4 regions of the Allobosea sp. 2KB_26 genome follow, and region 1 is predicted to be linked to each of the others. Evidence: predicted binding sites of a transcription regulator. Region 1 holds the regulator's gene; each other region holds the start of a gene.
What was found. Region 1 encodes PhoB, which activates phosphate uptake and scavenging genes when phosphate is short. Its sites were predicted from a motif close to TGTCATNNANCTGTCAT; they were not measured.
Positions count from the first base shown of each region.

Region 2: the regulator PhoB is predicted to act here: its motif matches at 1,979-1,995, upstream of AB4099_RS00985 (UDP-2,3-diacylglucosamine diphosphatase).
Region 3: the regulator PhoB is predicted to act here: its motif matches at 1,196-1,212, upstream of AB4099_RS31765 (CorA family divalent cation transporter).
Region 4: the regulator PhoB is predicted to act here: its motif matches at 956-972, upstream of AB4099_RS15940 (alpha-D-ribose 1-methylphosphonate 5-triphosphate diphosphatase).

Region 1 covers NZ_JBFRHE010000004.1:483,110-486,313, forward strand. The annotation lists gene pstB (phosphate ABC transporter ATP-binding protein PstB) at 1-580, shown strand, start outside; gene phoU (phosphate signaling complex protein PhoU) at 629-1,348, shown strand; gene phoB (phosphate regulon transcriptional regulator PhoB) at 1,382-2,080, shown strand; gene AB4099_RS15690 (YnfA family protein) at 2,185-2,505, opposite strand; gene AB4099_RS15695 (TIGR03862 family flavoprotein) at 2,579-3,204, shown strand, end outside.
Region 2 covers NZ_JBFRHE010000001.1:193,445-196,648, forward strand. The annotation lists gene AB4099_RS00975 (cation:proton antiporter domain-containing protein) at 1-100, shown strand, start outside; gene AB4099_RS00980 (glycosyltransferase family 4 protein) at 39-1,118, opposite strand; gene AB4099_RS00985 (UDP-2,3-diacylglucosamine diphosphatase) at 1,118-1,930, opposite strand; gene AB4099_RS00990 (SDR family oxidoreductase) at 2,055-2,834, shown strand; gene AB4099_RS00995 (DMT family transporter) at 3,059-3,204, shown strand, end outside.
Region 3 covers NZ_JBFRHE010000023.1:22,661-25,864, reverse strand. The annotation lists gene dmeF (CDF family Co(II)/Ni(II) efflux transporter DmeF) at 1-109, shown strand, start outside; gene AB4099_RS31765 (CorA family divalent cation transporter) at 132-1,127, opposite strand; gene AB4099_RS31760 (glycoside hydrolase family 25 protein) at 1,233-2,201, opposite strand; gene AB4099_RS31755 (glycoside hydrolase family 25 protein) at 2,423-3,204, opposite strand, start outside.
Region 4 covers NZ_JBFRHE010000005.1:16,430-19,633, forward strand. The annotation lists gene AB4099_RS15940 (alpha-D-ribose 1-methylphosphonate 5-triphosphate diphosphatase) at 1-908, opposite strand, end outside; gene AB4099_RS15945 (ANTAR domain-containing response regulator) at 1,132-1,716, opposite strand; gene AB4099_RS15950 (HupE/UreJ family protein) at 1,756-2,334, opposite strand; gene ureG (urease accessory protein UreG) at 2,346-2,978, opposite strand; gene AB4099_RS15960 (urease accessory protein UreF) at 2,975-3,204, opposite strand, start outside.

The sequences.
Region 1 (3,204 bases):
GCAGCGCGCCACCGGCGAGATCCTGCTCGACGGCCGCAACGTCATCAGCAACGATATCGATGTGAACGAGCTGCGCTCGCGCGTCGGCATGGTGTTCCAGAAGCCGACGCCCTTCCCGATGTCGATCTACGACAATGTCGCATTCGGCATCCGCCTCTATGAGAAGCCGCCGAAGTCCGAACTCGACGACCGCGTCGAAGGTGCGCTGCGCCGCTCTGCCCTCTGGGACGAGGTCAAGGACAAGCTGAAGACCTCCGGCATGGGCCTGTCCGGCGGCCAGCAGCAACGCCTCTGTATTGCGCGTACCATCGCCCAGAAGCCGGAAGTGATCCTGTTCGATGAGCCGACCTCGGCGCTTGATCCGATCTCGACCGGCAAGATCGAGGACCTGCTCGAGCAGCTCAAGACCGACTTCACCATCGTCATCGTCACCCACAACATGCAGCAGGCGGCGCGCATCTCGCAGTACACCGCCTTCATGTATCTGGGCGAGGTGATCGAGTTCGACGCCACCAACACCATCTTCATGAACCCGCACAAGAAGCAGACGCAGGATTACGTCACCGGTCGCTTCGGCTGAAACGGTACCAAGCCTTCCAACTGCTTTGCCGACAAAGGACACGCCGCGATGACTGATCACATCGTCCGCTCATATGACGCCGATCTCGAGGGGATCCGCCGCAGCCTTGCCGAGATGGGGGGCATGTCGGAGCGCATGCTCGGCGATTCGACGGTCGCCCTGGTGCGCCGTGATACCGGATTGGCACAGAAGGTCATCAGCGCCGACCAGCGCCTCGACAACCTGCAGCGTGAGGTCGAGGAGAAGGCGGTCCTCACCATCGCCCGGCGCCAGCCGCTCGCCAACGACCTGCGCGAGCTGATCTCCGCCATTCGCATCGCCGCCGATATCGAGCGTGTCGGCGATCTCGCCAAGAATATCGCCAAGCGCGCCGTTGCGATCTCCGGCCAGTTCCAGCCGCCGTCGCGTGCGGTCGTCGGCCTCGAGCATATGAGCCGCCTGGTTCAGGCCCAGCTCAAGGACGTGCTCGATGCCTATGCCGTCAGCAATGAGCAGAAGGCCATGGAGGTCTGGCGCCGAGACGACGAGATCGACGCGCTCTATACCTCGCTCTTCCGCGAGCTGCTCACCTATATGATGGAAGACCCGCGCAACATCACCTTCTGCACGCATCTCCTGTTCTGCGCGAAGAATGTCGAGCGTATCGGCGACCACACCACCAACATCGCCGAGACGATCCACTATCTCGTCACGGGCGAAGCCTTGGACGCAGCCCGTCCGAAGCTCGACACCACCAACATTCTTCTGGACGCCGCCACCGGTGAGTGACCGGCGCCCGACACCTTTGGGACCGAGTGAGACATGCCTGCACGCATCCTGATCGTTGAGGACGAAGAGCCGTTGACCCTGCTGCTGCGCTACAATCTCGAGGCCGAAGGCTTCGAGGTCGATAGCGTAGCGCGTGGCGACGATGCCGAGCTGCATCTGCGCGATCATACGCCGGACCTCGTGCTGCTCGACTGGATGCTACCGGGCCTTTCCGGCATTGAGCTCTGCCGGCGGCTGCGGACCCGTCGCGATACCGAGCGAGTGCCGATCATCATGCTCACGGCCCGCGGCGAGGAGACCGAGCGTGTGCGCGGCCTTGCCACCGGGGCTGACGACTATGTCGTCAAGCCTTTCTCGCTGCCCGAGCTGATCGCGCGCATCCAGGCGCTGCTGCGCCGCGCCAAGCCGGGTCATGTTGCCGGGCTGCTGGCCGCCGGCGATCTTGAACTCGACCGCACCACCCGCCGTGTCCGCCGCTCAGGGAGCGAGTTGCATCTCGGCCCGACCGAGTTCCGCCTGCTCGAGTTCCTGATGCAGGCGCCGGGTCGGGTCTATTCCCGCGCCCAGCTGCTCGACGCGGTCTGGGGTCGCGATGTCTATATCGACGAGCGCACTGTCGACGTCCATGTCGGCCGCCTGCGCAAGGCGATCACCCCCGACAACGCCAAGGATCCGCTGCGGACCGTTCGTGGCGCCGGCTACGCCTTCGACGAGACCTTTGCGCGGAGCTGAGACTTGGATCGTCGGGCCGGATATCGAACCCGGCGCGATGATCTGATCGTCTATGTTTGCATCGGCTTTCCCGAAAGCCGCAATCCACTTTTCGGGCCGATACTCTAGCGCGGCCCTGCGATGATGACCGCCGCGCCGGCGAGGCAGATCAGCCCGCCGGCAATGTCCCAGCGGTCGGGGCGAAAGCCCTCGACGACCCAGAGCCAGGCGAGCGAACTCACGATATAGATGCCGCCATAGGCGGCATAGGCGCGTCCGGCCATTTCGCTCTCCGCCAGCGTCAGCAGCCAGGCGAACAGGGCGAGGCAAACCAGTCCGGGCACGATCCACCAGATCGGCTTGCCGAGCCGGAGCCAGCCCCAGAACGCGAAACAGCCGGCGATTTCGAGAATGGCTGCGCCAAGATAGGCGGCGATGGTCGGCATGGTTCGTCCTATCGATGGCCCGCGCGGCGGGATTACCCTTGACCGCAGGCCGCGCGGACGGCAAGCCGGACCGATGTCCTCACATCACATCGCCATCATCGGAGCAGGGCCGTCCGGGCTGATTGCGGCCGAGCGCCTCGCAGTGGCCGGCCATGCGGTCACGATCTACGATCGCATGCCCTCGCCGGCTCGCAAATTCCTGCTGGCCGGGCGCGGCGGGTTGAACCTCACCCATTCCGAACCGCTCGACAGCTTCCTGGCCCGCTATCGCGATGCCCGAACCTGGCTGGAGCCGGCCATTCGTGCCTTCCCGCCGCAATCCCTGCGCGACTGGGCCGATGCGCTCGGGCAGGACACGTTCGTCGGCAGCAGCGGGCGTGTCTTCCCTCGCGCCATGAAGGCTTCCCCCCTGCTTCGTGCCTGGCTGCGCCGGCTCGATGGTCTCGGCGTCGCCTTCGCGCCTGGGCAGCGCTGGACCGGCTGGAGCGAAGCGGGCGTTCTGACGTTCCGGAGCCGCGATGGCGCCGATTTCGAGGCGAAGCACGACGCGACGCTGCTCGCGCTCGGCGGCGCAAGTTGGCCGCGGCTAGGGTCCGATGGCGCCTGGGCGACTTTGCTGGCAGCGCGCGGCATTGCGATTGCGCCGCTGCGCCCATCCAATGGCGGCTTTACGGTCGATTGGTCGCAGACCATGCGCGA
Region 2 (3,204 bases), on a different contig from region 1:
CTCCGTGCACGAAAGACGGGACGTGTTTCGGCGCGAGCTCAAGCCCGCTGCTGCTCCCGCGCCTGCGCTTCCCCGGCACGGGCGTTCGCGAAGGTTGTGATGCTCTGGGCCGGAGCGCGCTGGGAGATCCGCCGGATATGTCCGTAGAACTGCTCAGCACTGCTTTGCCAGCTATGGCCTGCGGCAAGTCCCAGGCAGGCTTCGCGCGGAATGCGCAGGGCCGCTAACGCTGCGCCGCGCAGATCCTCGTCCAGCACAGCAGCACCGCTGCCGGCAAAGACATCGCTCGGCCCCTGCACTGGAAAGGCCGCGACGGGCAGCCCGCTTGCTGCGGCTTCGAGCAGCACGATGCCAAAGGTGTCGGTCAGGCTCGGAAAGACGAAGACATCCGAAGACGCATAGATCGCAGCCAGTTCCTCGCCCTCGCGCGTGCCCAGGAACGTCACGTCCGGGAAGGCGCGCTGCAGGTCGGTTCGTGCGGGACCGTCACCGACGACGACCTTGCTGCCGGGCAGGCGCAGCGACAGGAAGGCATCCAGGTTCTTTTCGACCGCGACGCGCCCGACACTGAGGAAGATGGGACGCGGGAGATCGAGCACGCTTGGCTGGCGCGGATGGAACTGCTGGAGATCGACGCCTCGCCCCCAGCGCAGGATGCGCTCGAAGCCGTTCTCTTTCAGTTCGGCCTCGACCGTCGCGGTCGAGACCATGACCCCCGCAGCCGCCCCATGAAACCGGCGCAGGAACTGGTAGCTCCAGCGTTCCGGAATGGGCCAGCGGGCCGCGACATATTGCGGGAACCTTGTGTGGTAGCTCGTCGTGAACGTGCGCTTCTGGGCGAGGCAGACGGCGCGGGTCAGCCAGCCGATCGGCCCTTCCGTCGCGATATGGATGTGGTCCGGCCCGAAATCGGTGATGCGCCGGGCGATAGCGCCCTGGGTTGCCAGCGCGATGCGGATATCGGGATAGGATGGCAAGCCAATCTGCCGAAACCCCTCGGGCGTCAGCATATGCGGCGTCACGCCGAATGACGGCCCCGCCTCGGCCATCCGCTCCAGCGACCGGACGACCCCGTTGATCTGGGGGCGCCAGGCGTCCGTCGCGATGAGGACGCGCATCAGGCCGCCTCGCTGACCAGGGCCGGCAGCGGGATCGGCCGCGCGGGCTCGCTCTTCAGCCGGTATTGCGGCCAGCGAATAACCTCGAAGCGGCCGTCATGGTGTTCGACCACCGCCGTGCAGCTTTCGACCCAGTCGCCTGTATTGATGTAGGTGAGCCCGTCGATCTTGCGATGTGCGGCGTGGTGGATATGGCCGCAGATCACGCCGTCCGCACCATGGCGGCGCGCCTCGGCGGCAAGGCAGGTCTCGAACTCGCCGATATAGTTGACCGCGTTCTTGACCTTCTGCTTGGCCCAGGCCGAGAGCGACCAGTGCGGCAGGTGGAGCAAGCGACGGACCTTGTTGACGACCGTATTGGACGCAAGCGCGACGGTGTAGGCCCAGTCGCCCAGCAGCGCGAGCCATTTAGCGTTGCGCACGACCAGATCGAACAGATCGCCATGGATCACCAGCATGCGTTTGCCGTCGGCGGCCTCATGCAGAGCATGGTCCGCGATGTGGATGCCGCCGAACTCGCTCCCTGCGAAATCGCGCAGGAAATCGTCGTGGTTGCCGGTGATGTAGATCAGCCGCGCCCCTTTGCGCACCTTGCGCAACAGCTTCTGCACGACATCATTATGCGCCTGCGGGAAGTACCAGCCGCTCTTCAGCCGCCAGCCGTCGATGATGTCGCCGACCAGATAGATCTGCGGGGCATCATAGGCCCGCAGGAATTCGAGCACGAGATCGGCCTGTGCTCCACGCGTTCCCAGATGCAGGTCGGAGATGAAGATGCTGCGAACCTGCTTCGCCTCGTCCTCGTCGCTCATGCCGCCAGCCCATCTTGTTGCATTGCTTGCGGCGTGTGTCTGATTTGCATTGCGCTTTGATGACGCAGACCGCAATCCATGGTTCTGCTCGGCTGGGCATCAGCAAAAGCTCCGGAGAAACGCGATGGATTTGGGTATTGCCGGCCGTACGGCCATCATTTGCGCCTCGAGCAAGGGACTCGGCCGGGGCTGCGCCGAGGCTCTCGCCGAAGCCGGTTGCACCGTGGTCATCAATGGCCGCGACGCCACCACGCTGGAGGCCACGGCGAGCCAGATCCGGGCGAAATATGGAGCGACCGTGATCGCCGTCGTTGCCGATGTCTCGACCCGCGCTGGCCAGGACGCGTTGCTCGCCGCGGCACCGGAGCCGGATATCCTGGTCAACAACAATGGCGGCCCGCCGCCGAAGCCATTCCGCGAGATCTCGCGCGAAGCACTTCTCGAAGGCGTCATCCAGAACATGGCGACACCGGTTGAACTGATGCAGCGTGTCGTCGACGGCATGATTGCGCGCGGCTTCGGCCGCATCGTCAACATCACCTCGATGAGCGTGCTGACGCCCTTGACGGGGCTCGATGTCTCGTCGGGAGCACGCGCCGGTCTGACCGCCTTCTTCTCCGGCGTGGCCCGCGAGGTCGCCTATGCCAACGTCACCATCAACAACATCCTGCCCGGCATGTTCGATACTGATCGGTTGAAGGGCTCGACCACCAAGATGGCGGCGATCAAGGGGATCACGCCCGAGGAAATGACGAGGGGGCGCATGGCCGAGATTCCGGCGAGGCGCTTTGGCAATGCAGAGGAGTTCGGCAAGGCCTGCGCCTTCCTGGCAAGCGCCCATGCCGGCTACATCACCGGTCAGAACCTCTTGATGGACGGCGGCGTGTTCAAGGGCACGTTCTGAGACGCGGGCCAGGCCACCATCAGCCCCGGGGAGCGTTACTCTCCGGGGATTCATTGTTGGTCCCTGCCGCGCAAGAGCGGGATGCTGCGCCCTTTGACGGCACGCATGCGTCACCACGGGCATCAGGGTTGCATGCATTGCGCTTGGACCCGACGCGCGAACGTGATCTAGAGGGACCAAGTCTTTTATAAGACTCTCTCCCCCGACACGTACGCGCAGCACCGTTGTCTCCTCTCCTCGGCATCACGCTCAAGCTGATCTCGGCTTTGTCCTTCACCCTGATGTCAGCTGGCATCAAGGCGATTGCGGCGCGCTATCCGACAGGGGAACTCGTTTTCGTCCGGTCCTTCTTCGCGCTGATCCCGCTGCT
Region 3 (3,204 bases), on a different contig from region 1:
CGTGGCCACCCATCCGAAGCCGCCGGCCGCCTACAAGGCGCTGCTTGCCGGGCTGCCGATGCTGTCCCATGTCACAGTCGAGGTGAACCCGCGCGTCGCCGCGCTGTGATGCATCAGGAGCCTGCCCGGGCTCAGTGGATCATGTCGCGGCGCTTGAGCAGCAGATATACGCTGAGCGCCGCCAGTGCGCACAGGATTACGACATAGACGAAGCCCCATTCATTCTCGAGAAAGGGCAGGCCCTTGGTGTTGACGCCGAACAGGCCGGTGATCAGCGTCGCCGGCATCAGTGTCGCGGTCAGGATCGAGAGCACGTAGAGATGGCTGTTGGTCTGGGCGGTCAGGCGCGAGGCAATCTCGTCCTGCAGCAGTCGGGCGCGCTGCTGCACGATCTGTACATCGGTCAGCATGGTGTCGACGCGCTGCAAGAGCCGGCTTGCGGCGCTCTTCACGGTCTCCGGAGCGGCCCGCGTCGAGGCATTCTCCGAAAAGCGACGAAAGAGCTGGTGCAGGCCGTTGAGCTGGCGGTGCAGCCGCACAGTCCGCCGGCGGATCAAACCCAATCGGCGCGCCTCGTCGCTGACGCGCTCGTCGATGACATGGTCCTCGATCGAGTCGGTGTCCTCGGTCAGCTGCATCACCGCTTCGGCGACATCCTCGATGACGAACTCGATGATGCGCTCGAACAGCATCACGGGCGAACTTGCCCGGTAGCCAGCCTCCAATGCGTCGCGCGTCAGGCGCGTCGCCTGCATGGCCTGTCGCCGACCCGTCAGCAGAAACCGGTCGGCGATGATCCAATGCAGCATGCCCATCTCATCGGCGGGGCTGCCGACCTCGCGGATCTGGTCGAAGGTGATGCCCCAGGCGAAGTCACGATTGTGATGGAGGCGCTGATGGTCGTCCTGGGTCAGGAACAGGGTCTGCGCCTCGGCGGGCAGAGCGCTGCAATCGGCGACCCATTGCTTGGCGCGGCCATGCACGAGATCGAGATGGATCCAGACGAACTCGGCCTCGGGGAGCGCAAGGTCGGGCATCTCGCGACGAGGAAGGAGATGCGCACGGCCGTCGGCATCAAAATGGTAGACCCAGACGAACCCGGCCCGGGATTGCAGATCATGGAGCATTCCGGCCACGCCCTGGCGGGCGATTTCTCATAAGGGGTTGCGCTGCCCCGGATCAGGGCGCGCGTATCATGACAGCCTCGTGACAGCGCAACGGGTGCCGCAGAGTCAATCGCGGGCGAGAGAGCCGGTCACTTGTGGATCACGGTTGGCGGTCGCCTTGCCCGGGACGCGCGCGGGAGGCAGCATCTTGAGCGTTGCGCCTCCGGCAGCCTGCGGAGCCTTGGAACCGGCCGATGTCGCGGGCGCGCGGTTTCCGGCTACCTTCGGTTCGCCACCCCGCCACTTCCGGGCCCCGATGTCGAAGCGGCCCTCGCGCCAGGCCGCGAATTCCCGCTCGGAGCCGAAGAAGGCGTTGCGGTCGACATCGCCGGTTATGCCGGGCACGCGTCCTGTGGTGGTGAACTGCCAGAATTCCCATTTGCTGCGCTCATAGCGGTGGCGCAGCGGGGCCGCGGTCGAGCGCAGCCAGTAGGGATGATCGTTGAACTCGCCTTCCAGCACATCCTCGTGGAAGGTGATGTCGGTATAGATGATCGGCTTCTTGCCAGTGTGTTCCTGCAGGCCCTTCAGCATCTCGCTGATCTTGGCGAGCGCCTTATCGCGCGGGATCTTCTTGCCGCAGCTCTCCGACTCGCCGTTCCATTCGACATCGAGCACAGGCGGCAGGGCATCCGGGTCCTTCGGGATATGGCGCTTGAACCAGCGCACCTGATCCTTGGCCGGGCGGCACCAATAGACGAAATGGTAGGCGCCGCGCGCCACGCCGGCCTTCTTCGCCCCCTCCCAGTTCTTGCGGAAATTGGGGTCGAGGTGGTCGCCGCCCTCGGTCGCCTTGATGAAGGCAAAGCGGGTACCGGCATCCTTGACCTTGGCCCAGTCGATCTCGCCCTGCCAGCGCGAGATGTCGATGCCCTGGATCGCCTGGCGGCGTGCATCGCGGACGCCGTGATGGGGCGAGGCGTCGCCCTTCTTGGGATAGAGCGCGAAGGCGGGGCCGGCGCTGCCGAGTGCAAGGCCGAGAACTGCAAGAAAGCACCGCAGTCCCTTGTAATCGGTCTTCATACGCGCCGGCATCCGCCCCTCCTGCATGCAAGCAGTGGTGCGGCAGGCGTGGTTAAGGCGCGGTAAGCGTTCGCTCGGATGCGAGCGGATGATTTCAGGGTTGGTTAACCGGCGCGCCCGCTGAAGCATCGGCCCGAAAAGTGGATTGCGGCTTTTCGGGAAGGCCGATGCAAACACAGAAGGCTCAGATCAGCGGATCGGATGCGAAATCCGGACGGATGATCAGGGCGCTGCTATCCGTCCATCTGCAGTGAGGAAGGCACCGGCTTCAGCGCGCCGGGGATGACGGGGGCGGGCGGAGCCTGGCTGACGGGGGGCTCGAATTCCGGATCATTGACGATGCTGGGGCTGGGCTGTGCCGGGGAGGCGCGCCGCTTGGTCCACTGCCTCCGCCCGATGTCGAACTCGCCATTGATCCAGCCGATGAACTGTTCCTCGTCGCCGAAGAATGAGTTGCGGTCGACATCGCCCTTGATGCCGGGCACGCGGCCGGTCGTGGTGAACTGCCAGAAGGCCCAGGGACGGTTCTCGTAGCGGGTCTCGGGCTTCGCTGCAGTCGAGCGGATCCAGTAGGGATATTCGTTGAACTGTCCCTCCAGCACGTCCTTGTGGAAGGTGATGTCGGTATAGATGATCGGCTTCTTGCCGGTGAGCTGCTCGAGCTCGGTCAGCATGAGCTGGATCTTCTCCAGTGCCAGCGAGCGGTCGATCTTCTGCGGGCAGGTCTTGGAATGGCCGTTCCACTCGACATCGAGCACGGGCGGCAAGGCGCCGGGATCGTTCGGGATGTGCTGCTTGAACCAGACCGCCTGCTCATGGGCGGGGCGGCACCAGAAGACGAAGTGGTAGGCGCCGCGCGGCACGCCGGCCCGGCGGGCGCCTTCCCAGTTGCGCAGAAAGGAGGGGTCGATGTGATCGCCACCCTCTGTCGCCTTCATGTAGACGAAGCGGGTGCCGGCACCCTTGACCGCCGCCCAGTCGATCTCGCCCTGCCAGCGCGAGATATCGATGCCTT
Region 4 (3,204 bases), on a different contig from region 1:
GCGGGGTAGTAGTAATCCGACGCCAGGATGGTGCAGAGCCGCTTGCCGACCATGTCCTCCGCTGCCGGGCAGCCGGTATGCGAACCGCCGCGCACGACATTGGGCGCGCCGAACACCGTCGCCTCGCCATGCGCGACAGCCTCACGTGCCGTCGCCTCATCCATCGGGAATTCCGCCACGGTCACGCCGAGCGAGCGATACCAGCGCCGCATGTCCGGGCTCATGTCGTCATGCGAGAGCGTCGGAATGCCGGCGGCCAGCGAGATTTTCGCCAGCCGCGCGACCGATCCCGGCACGTCGTTACCGCGGTCATGGACGTTCTGCGCCAGCGCCATGAAGTCCGCATGCGAGAGGCCGGTGCGCTCGACCATCTTGGCGACCTTGTCCGGCCGGGTCGTCTCCTTGAGGATGCCGCCGGTATGGTCGTTGAAGGCCAGTACTCCGACGCGCCCCGCCTGCAGCCACTCGATGATCTCGGCCTCGGCATCGAGGTTGAAGGTCTCGTGGCGTAAATGGAATCGCGTATCGGCCCCGAGCTCCGGCGCGAGCCGCGCGATCGCGTCGATCAGGCGCCGCGCATTGCCGGCTCCGCGCAGACCGGGTTCCCAGGACCAGGTCACACCGTGGAAGGCCGTGGTGATGCCGCAACTCAGCATGGCGCGATCGGCGTCGCGCAGGGCGAGATCGATGTCGAAGGACACCCGCGGTCGCGGCATGATGTGCCGCTCGAAGGCATCGCCATGACAATCGACCATGCCCGGCAAGACGAGGAGGCCGGCGGCATCCAGGTGCAAGGCGCCGGCAGGAGGGGACGCATCGAGGGCGGCGATGCACGATCCGTCGGTGACGAGATCGGCACGGGTGAGCGCGGCGGTCATAACTGTTCCGCCCGTGATATGAAGTGACACGCCCGCCTCCGCCGCAGCCCTTGGGAGAGCGCGCTTGACGGGCCATCATGACAGCGGAATGACGGGCGCGGGCCGATCAGGATGGCGCCCCCCCCTGTTCAAGGTACCGAGACGGGCGACAGCGTCATCGACCGAGCCGCCTTCCGCAAAGCCGGCATCGGCCGGAACGGTCAGCAAATGGCGGCATCGGCCAGGGGCAGATCGCCGACGCACCGGTGCGGGGTCATTTCAACACCTCCGCCGCGGTGATGATGGAACGGGCGATGTCGACCAGCTTGCGCTTCTCGTTCATCGCGGTGCGGCGCATCAGGGCATAGGCTTCCGCTTCGGGGAGCCCCTTGAGGTGCATGACGATCCCCTTCGCACGATCGATCAGCGCGCGATCGTCGCGCTGCGACCGCACCTCGTCCAGCCCCTCACGCAGCTTCGAGGCGGCGCTGAAGCGACTGATGCAGGTCTGGAGGATTGGCTCAAGGGCCTCCCACTTCAGCCCGTCGACGACATAGACCGCGACCCCTGCCTCAACAGCAGCCTCGATCAAGGCCGCATCCACCGGTTCGACGAACGCGCTGATCGGCCGCTTCGGGCGCCGGCTGACCAGAAGCATCTCGGCGAGTGCATTATGGCCGGGATTCACGAGATCGATCACGACCACATCGGGGTCATGGGCCTCGATGACAGTGACTTGCCCATGCGTCGCGCCGATTCGGACGAGGTCGGTAAAGCCCGCTTCGCGGAAGCCCTCATCGAGAATGGCAGCCCGGACCGGGTTGGCATCGACGATCAGAATTTTCAACGCAGGTGTCATGAGCCACGACGCCTAACGCATTGAGGGGAAGGCCCGCACTCAGCCCGACAGGATTGCGACACCTGCCAGAATGAGACCGCCACCGGCGATGCGGGCAAGCTGCGGCATCCGCACCGCAAGCTGGCTCGCAAGAAGCAAGCCTACTCCATGCAGAGCCGATGTCGCGATCACAAAGCCGATCGCATAGCTCACACCGCTGGCATCCTCCGGCAACTCGGCACCATGGGCAAAGCCATGGAAGATCGCGAAGACCCCGCAGACCAGGGCACCGGCGGCGAGCGGTGGCGAGAGATTGAGCGCGATGGCGAGCCCGAGGATGACGACAGAAAAGGCAATGCCAACCTCCGCGCCTGGAAGCTGTCCGCCGGCCATGGCCCAGAGCCCGGCCAGCGCCATGGCCGAGACGAAGGCGACGGGATACGCGATGCGCGCCCTGCCACCGATGAGCCCGGCCCAGAGGCCGACCGCGATCATCGCCAGCACATGATCCAACCCGGTGAGCGGATGCTGCAGCCCGTGAACGAGACCATCGACGGAGCCCATTCCGGTATGGGCAAGGGCGGGCGCCGCCATTATCGTCAAGACCAATGCCAGGGCGCCCGTCAACCGCGTCAGCATGTTCGCCTCCCCTATCCCCCGGCGCTCGCCTTCAGGCCGCCCACGCTCTCGATGAAATCCACCACCGCATCGACGCCCTCGCCCTCCCTCGTATTGGTGAAGACGAAGGGCCGCTTGCCCCGCATGGTCCTCGAGTCCCGGTCCATCACAGCAAGATCCGCGCCAACATGAGGAGCGAGATCGGTCTTGTTGATGACGAGCAGGTCCGAACGGGTGATGCCAGGGCCGCCCTTGCGCGGGATCTTCTCGCCGGCGGCGACATCGATCACGTAGATCGTCAGATCGGCGAGTTCGGGCGAGAAGGTCGCCGCCAGATTATCTCCGCCGGACTCGATCAGGATCAGGTCGAGCCCGGGAAATTTGCCGCGCATTTCCTCGACCGCGGCAAGGTTGATCGAACAATCCTCGCGGATGGCGGTATGCGGGCAGCCGCCGGTCTCGACGCCCATGATGCGTTCCTCGGGAAGAGCCCCTGCGACGGTCAGGAGACGCGCATCTTCCTTGGTGTAGATGTCATTGGTGATGGCGCAGAGATCATAACGATCGCGCATGCGCTTGCAGAGCACCTCCATCAGGGCGGTCTTGCCGGAACCGACCGGGCCGCCGATGCCGACGCGCAAGGGGCCGTGGGGAGAGCGGGTCATGAGCGGAACAGCCTCGAATACTGGGTTTCGTGCCGCAGGGACGCGAGGTCCGAGCGCAGCGCGCAGCCGCCGAGATCAGCAAGTGTCGCGGTTTCCGCGCGCGTGGCAGCCGCATGCAAGGACGGCACCAGCCCAGCCGTGATCCTCTGCCCGTCGGTCTGGCCGACGATGCCGAGCCTGACCGAGGCCGAAACCAGATTGGCGACGAAGGCGAGGCTGTAGGTTT